Regions from separate parts of the Planococcus sp. ANT_H30 genome, predicted to be linked through region 2. Evidence: a T-box and tRNA genes for the amino acid it is inferred to sense, from the RefSeq annotation. Region 2 holds a T-box; the other holds one or more tRNA genes.
The links. The T-box of region 2 lies ahead of FQ085_RS07400 (valine--tRNA ligase). A T-box ahead of a tRNA ligase gene usually reads a tRNA of that ligase, here a tRNA-Val.
Positions count from the first base shown of each region.

Region 1: it encodes a tRNA-Val, which carries the amino acid that the T-box ahead of FQ085_RS07400 (valine--tRNA ligase) is inferred to sense. The anticodon was not compared.

Region 1 covers NZ_VOBJ01000001.1:394,077-397,638, reverse strand. Annotated here, with positions in the region: gene FQ085_RS01985 (YolD-like family protein) at 1-127, shown strand, start outside; gene FQ085_RS01980 (S-layer homology domain-containing protein) at 278-1,333, shown strand; tRNA gene FQ085_RS01975 (tRNA-Val) at 1,794-1,866, opposite strand; gene FQ085_RS01970 (thermonuclease family protein) at 1,999-2,727, opposite strand; gene FQ085_RS17970 (hypothetical protein) at 2,916-3,059, opposite strand; gene FQ085_RS01965 (Gfo/Idh/MocA family protein) at 3,175-3,562, shown strand, end outside.
Region 2 covers NZ_VOBJ01000002.1:296,159-299,720, reverse strand. Annotated here, with positions in the region: gene hemL (glutamate-1-semialdehyde 2,1-aminomutase) at 1-659, shown strand, start outside; T-box leader at 1,934-2,156, shown strand; gene FQ085_RS07400 (valine--tRNA ligase) at 2,207-3,562, shown strand, end outside.

The DNA of each region.
Region 1 (3,562 bases), on a different contig from region 2:
CATCCATGAGTACCGTGGAACAATTGAAGGCATTGATGTAAGAAGTAGAGTGCTAATTTGTGTGGAGTCAGAGAAAAAGTATAGGTTACCGATCGATGAAGTGGTTGCGATTGTCATGGTGGATTGACGTTCAATCGAGTGCCACGAAAGGTACTGAATTACAACAAACCCTTTGAGGCATTCATGAATTTTTTGCCGCGTTCGACTTGAATTGACAATTTACATATTTATAGGCTATTGGATATGATAAAGTAAAAGAAAAAAGGAGGTAATATGAGTGAAGAAAATTATAGTGTTCGTTGTACTATTACTTATGCTTAGTGGTATTTTTACTAATCAATCCTTAGCAGCTACTAATTTAAAGGATGTAGAGAAAAGTAATCGCTTTTATAATGAGATTCAATACCTTATAAACGAAGAGGTAATTTCAGGTTTTCCAGACGGTACTTTTCGTCCGAAAAGTAATGTCACAAGAGCACAAGCGGCAATCATGATAGGGAGAGCTATGGGTTATGATGGAAAACAAAGAAATACAAGCTTTTCAGATGTAAGCTCTTCAAAAGTTGCAAGTGGCTATATTGCTGAAGCTACTGAAAACTCTTTAATATCGGGGTATCCTGATGGAACGTTCAAGCCCGACAAAGTAGTAACAAGAGCAGAAATGGCAATAATATTAAATCGAGCTTTTTTCAATAAGACGATTACGCCTACCGTCTCTTTTAGCGATGTGGGCAAGAAGATGAGCTCATATTATTCTATTATGAATTTAGCTGCGATGGGAATCGTAAGCGGCTATGAAGATGGAACGTTCAAGCCCAATAATAGTTTGAACAGAGAACAGTTTTCTGCTTTTCTGGCAAGAGCATTTAATGCTGATTTTATCAAGTCACCTGACAAGACCGAAACGGTGTCACAACAACAAGCGATAAAAAAGGCTAAAAGTTATCTAGAATACACATCATTTTCTAGAAGCGGTTTGATCGCTCAATTAGAATATGAAGGGTTCAGTAATGCAGATGCGACGTATGCTGTGGACAAAATTAATGTGAATTGGAGAGGGCAAGCCGTAAAAATGGCCGAAAATTACCTCGAATACACATCCTTTTCAAGAAGCGGTTTGATCGCTCAATTAGAATATGAAGGGTTCAGTAATGCAGATGCGACGTATGCTGTGGACAAAATTAATGTGAATTGGAGAGAGCAAGCCGTAAAAATGGCTAAAAATTATCTCGAATACACATCCTTTTCAAGGAGCGGTTTGATCGCTCAATTAGAGTTTGAAGGGTTCAGTAATGCAGATGCGACGTATGCTGTGAATGCCGTAGGACTCTAGTAGAAGTATGTAGATAATCGAAAGAATCAACGGTGAATATGAGTAAAGATTTTGGTTACACATATTTTTAATTAATGATGAAAATGTAAGCTATAATATATTCATTTTACGACTTCTAAGTAGAAGTCGTTTTTGATTTCATCAAATTTATTTGTTGGAAGATTGACAATAAGTAATGCTTAATATATCCGATAGGATTTTAGAAAATACTAAACTACACAGAACATATGAAGCTCTTTTAACGTTAGTATATAGATTTCTAGGAATTTAAGAGAAAGGTTTAGAAGCTTCTTGTCATCTCTATAGTCTTGCATAGTAAACTTGAATAAAAAAAACCACTTCCTCTCTGATTTCAATCAGATAAGGAAGCGGTCTTTGGTAGTGGATTCTTATTCGGTATCCAACCACTACACCATTGAAGTTTGAAAAGTGCCTCAAACCATTGATAGATTAACATGTATGATTCCTACTGGGCTCGAACCAGCGACCTCTACCCTGTCAAGGTAGCGCTCTCCCAGCTGAGCTAAGGAATCTCAATTTCCAGGACAAATATAAGTATAGCTCGTCAGCAGAAAAAGTCAATAGTTTACAAAGAAGAAAAGAAGCCTGTTTAGGTCATTCGGTTAGTAGCATGTGGCGATTTGTATTGCTACAAGTCGATTAACCTACTGTCCAACACCTTTAAAGCCGGCATTTTTTGCTTCTTGTTCGGAACAGAACCATTCTTCTGGATTGGTTTGCTCGTAAGAAGAGTCGCTTGGCAGGTGGTAGATTTTATTGCCACTGCGGTTTATGTTGCCTTTAATATCGCAGTCGGTAGTTGCTTCTTTAGGGGGCGTGCTCGGAGTACTAGTTGGTTCTTGTCCGTAAGCTTCCGAGTCAAAGCCGCGGTCTGTTGAATAATTTTCATATTGCCAAATGCCTGTTTGGCTGTCTTTGGCGACTTGCTCTACTTGTTCAAAATCGTCAAGGTAACGTGTGTTTGGGGGAAAGACGTAAGCAACTCTGGCCAGTCCAGATGCTAGCATTTGTTCTTGAACGCTCTCACCATCGACATAAATGTAAGCAAGTAAACGGTCATAATCATCAAAGCGGTCACCGACATCAAATTCAATCGATACATCACCGGATTCGATCAAACGTTTGTTTTCTTCAGTGGCCTCACTACCAAGCGGTTGTTTGCCGAGGCGTGGATGATTGGTTTCGGGTGTGTCTATTAATAGGTAGCGAACCGTCACTTCTTCGCCTTCGTATATAATTTTTATAGTATCGCCATCAATAACTTGTGTTACTTCCACATCAATTTGGTCCGTGGTGCCAGAAGTGTCGGTCGATTCTAACATTCCGCAGCCCGATAGGAATAATACAGCAACTAGCATCAATTTTAGTTTCATCACAATCCCCACTTTCAGTTCTTCATAAGTATATAAATAATTATGTTACCTGGCAATTGGATAACGGCTCTAAGTCGATCGTTCCCGTCGTTAACGCTAAAAAACGGCATAATAAAACGCCTCTTTCAATCAAAATTGAAAAGGCGCCTTTATGTACGGGAGTGATAGAGTCTAATCCGTTTCCGCAATTAAAGTGTTGTCTCCGCGGGTGATGCTGTTTCAGCGTAATACAAAAGCGATTCTTCCGTGAGACCTTCTAATTTTTCCTTATTAACCCCAACTTCTAATTCACCCGTAAAAATAGTTTCCCACCAATAGGTCTGTTCATTCATTTTATTTCCCCCTCTGGTTTTAATTGTATTGTTTGACTATTCTATACCCTTAAAGGTTACACTAATAAACAAATAAGGTAAAAAAGCTGAAAAGCATTAAAAGGAGAGATTTGGCATGATTTCAATTGGCATCATTGGAACAGGAATTGTTGGCGAACGAATTATTAAGCAACTGGAACAAGAACATCATGTGGACATAAAAATAGTTTTTGATCCACAAACAGAGCGTCTTACGCAAATCAGTGAAACTTACGGAATCCCTATGGCGAAATCAGTGGAGGAAGTGCTGCATTCAGACATCAATTGGGTTTATATTGCGACGCCTCCCGCTTTTCACGAAGAAATCGCTGAACGTGCAGCTAGTGCAGGGATTAATATCCTGTGCGAAAAACCATTGGCCCACAATGTTGAAGGTGGCAAAGCGATGGTAAAAACTGTACAAAATAACCGAGTGCAAACTGCCATGCATTTCCCCTTAATGTATAAACCTGCAATTCGTGAAA
Region 2 (3,562 bases):
GAAACATGGGCGTGGTTCCGCCAAACGAAGGCTTCTTAATGGAGCTGCGCAACTTAACGCACGAAAACGGCACGCTTCTTATTTTTGACGAAGTCATGACCGGATTCCGTGTTGGCTATCATTGTGCACAAGGTCATTACGGCGTTACACCCGACATGACGTGTCTCGGTAAAGTAATCGGCGGCGGTTTACCAGTCGGTGCATTCGGTGGTAAGCGTGAAATTATGCAGCAAGTCGCACCAAGTGGTTCTATTTATCAAGCAGGCACACTCTCTGGAAATCCACTCGCAATGCGCGCAGGCTTTGAAACGTTGTCTCGTTTAACAGAAGAAAGCTACAACACTTTTATCGAACGCGGCGACCAGCTTGAAAAAGGATTCCGAGAAGCTGCAACCAAATACAACATCCCGCACACAGTCAACCGTGCAGGATCGATGATTGGTTTTTTCTTCACAAACGAAAACGTGATCGACTTTGCAACAGCGAAAACTTCGGATACCGATTTGTTCGCTGACTATTACCGTTTAATGGCGGCAGAAGGTATTTACTTGCCGCCGTCTCAATTTGAAGGCATGTTCCTATCGACTGCCCACACGGAAGAGCATATCGCAAAAACCGTAGAAGCATTCCATACCGTATTTGCTAAATTGGCACGCTAAAAATAGACAGGGCTATCCTAAAAGGTCATAAAAATGACCCTTTGGGATAGCCCTTTTTTTAGAATGATTTTGATCTGTTTAGGTAGTCGCTTTTATCTCAATAGTTAGTAGTGAAAAATTAGCAAGATATAGAAAATCGGCATTGCTGTTCCAAAGCTCGCTCCAAGTTATTCATCTCGTCTCACATTGTTACGCTCAAAACGACCGAAGCAACATAAAAAAGCAAAGCTACCTTAAAAATCTATATTTATTTGTTAAACAAAGTAAGAAAACAACATCAACTACCTACCCCACACGACCGAAGCGATGTATAGAACCTAAGAAAAACGATTATCCCAGTTCAATGCAACCTTACTTAGCGACGGCGCGTGCACCACCGCGGCCGAGCGTCTCCAGAACTTTACACCCTCTACTCCCACATAAAATAGGTGCACTTATGCAACCACCACTCCCTAGCTGAGGCGCGTCGCGGGCTAGGCGAAGCAAAAAGACCGGTGAACTTCCGGGCTTATTGCGAGAGCCATGCCCAAAGCGACCGAAGCGGCATAAGAAAGCGAAGCTACTTTATCGAACTTGCACCCCCACATCAATCTTCATTCACTAGGCGAAGTAACAAAACAACACCAACTACCCACCCTACACCACCAAAGCCATGTCCATTGACTAAGCAAGGAGCGAGCACGGGCTAGGCGAAGCAAAAAGACCGGTGAACTTCCGGGCTTATTGCGGGAGCCATGCCAAAAGCGACCGAAGCGGCATAAGAAAGTGAGGCTACCTTATTTACATCACACTACAAAGCCGAAATTCATTCGTTAAGCGAAGTGAGAAAACAACACCAACTATCTACCCACACTACCAAAGCTATGTCCATTGACTAAGCGAGGCGCGTCCAAGGGCTAGGCGAAGCAAAAAGACCGGTGAACTTCCGGGCTTATTGCGGGAGCCATGCCCAAAGCGACCGAAGCGGCATAAGAAAGCGAAGCTGCCTAACTTACCTCATACCAAAAAATCTATATTTATTTGTTAAGCGAAGTGAGAAAACAACACCAACTACCTACCCTACACCACCAAAGCCATGTCCATTAACTAAGCAAGGAGCGATCACGGGCTAGGCGAAGCAAAAAGACCGGCGCACTTCCGGGCTTATTGCGAGAGCCATGCCCAAAGCGACTGAAGCGACATAAGAAAGCAGAAATAACTACCACCTCAATCAAACCTTACAAAATAAACTTGACGCTAAAACCAAGTATTGAGTACAATAAGAGTAATTAGATATTCATGCGTTGAAGAGGATAGTAAATTGTGCGTTACATTTCAGAGAGAAGACCAGTTGGTGAGAGGTTTTCATGAGCGTCCAGTTGAATGTCACCTCCGAGCAGTTGCCGTGAAACGAGTAGCGGGAACCGGACTGAACATCCGTTATGAAACTTGAGAGCCAGGTGTGCAAGTGGACCTGTGTATAAAGGTGGTACCGCGAAAAACTCCTTCGTCCTTTACAGACGACGGGAGTTTTTTGCGTTCTACCAGAAATTAAAGGAGGAATTCCGATGACTGAACAAATGTCCACCAAGTACGATCCACAATCGATTGAAAAAGGGCGTTACGATTGGTGGGTCAACAACAAATTCTTCGAAGCAAAACCTGAAAGCGGCAAAACGCCGTATACCATTGTGATTCCACCACCAAACGTTACCGGCAAGTTGCACTTAGGCCACGCGTGGGATACCACATTACAAGACATCATGACACGCATGAAACGCATGCAAGGCTTTGATGCGTTATGGCTTCCAGGAATGGACCATGCCGGTATTGCAACGCAAGCAAAAGTGGAAGGCAAGCTGAAAGAAGAAGGACGTTCACGCTATGACTTAGGACGCGAAGCGTTTCTTGAAGAATCATGGAAATGGAAAGATCAATACGCAGGGCACATTCGCGAGCAATGGGCAAAACTAGGGCTAGGTCTTGATTATTCGCGTGAGCGTTTTACATTAGATGACGGCTTATCAAAAGCAGTAAGAGAAGTATTTGTTAAGCTGTATGAGAAAAAACTCATTTACCGCGGCAAATACATCATCAACTGGGACCCGAACACAAAAACAGCGATTTCCGATATTGAAGTTATTTACAAAGACGTACAAGGTGCGTTTTATCATATGCGTTACCCACTTGCAGATGGTAGTGGTCATATTGAAATCGCCACGACACGTCCCGAAACAATGCTTGGCGATACAGCCGTTGCCGTTCACCCGAAAGACGAGCGTTACCAGCACTTGATCGGCAAGAAAGTAATTTTGCCAATTATTGGCCGAGAAATTGAAATTGTAGCGGATGATTACGTGGATAGAGAATTTGGAAGTGGTGCTGTAAAAATTACACCGGCTCACGACCCGAATGACTTTGAAATTGGAAACCGTCATCATTTAGAACGCGTACTAGTTATGCATGAAGACGGTTCGATGAACGAAAACGCTGGCAAGTATGAAGGACTGGATCGTTTTGAATGTCGGAAGCAAATTGTCAAAGATCTGCAAGACCTGGATGTGTTATTTAAAATTGAAGAGCATTTGCATTCAGTAGGCCATTCTGAGCGTAGCGGAGCAGTGGTTGAGCCTTACCTATCAACACAATGGTTTGTCGATATGAAACCACTTGCTGCTGCTTCAGTTGAGGCACAAAAAAACGATGCGGGTGTTAACTTTGTGCCGGATCGTTTTGAGAAAACCTATTTGCACTGGATGGAAAATATTCGCGACTGGTGTATTTCGCGCCAACTTTGGTGGGGACATCAAATTCCAGCTTGGTATCATAACGAAACAGGCGAAATCTATGTAGGTCACGAAGCACCGGCAGACGCTGAAAACTGGACACAAGACGAAGACGTATTAGACACGTGGTTCTCATCT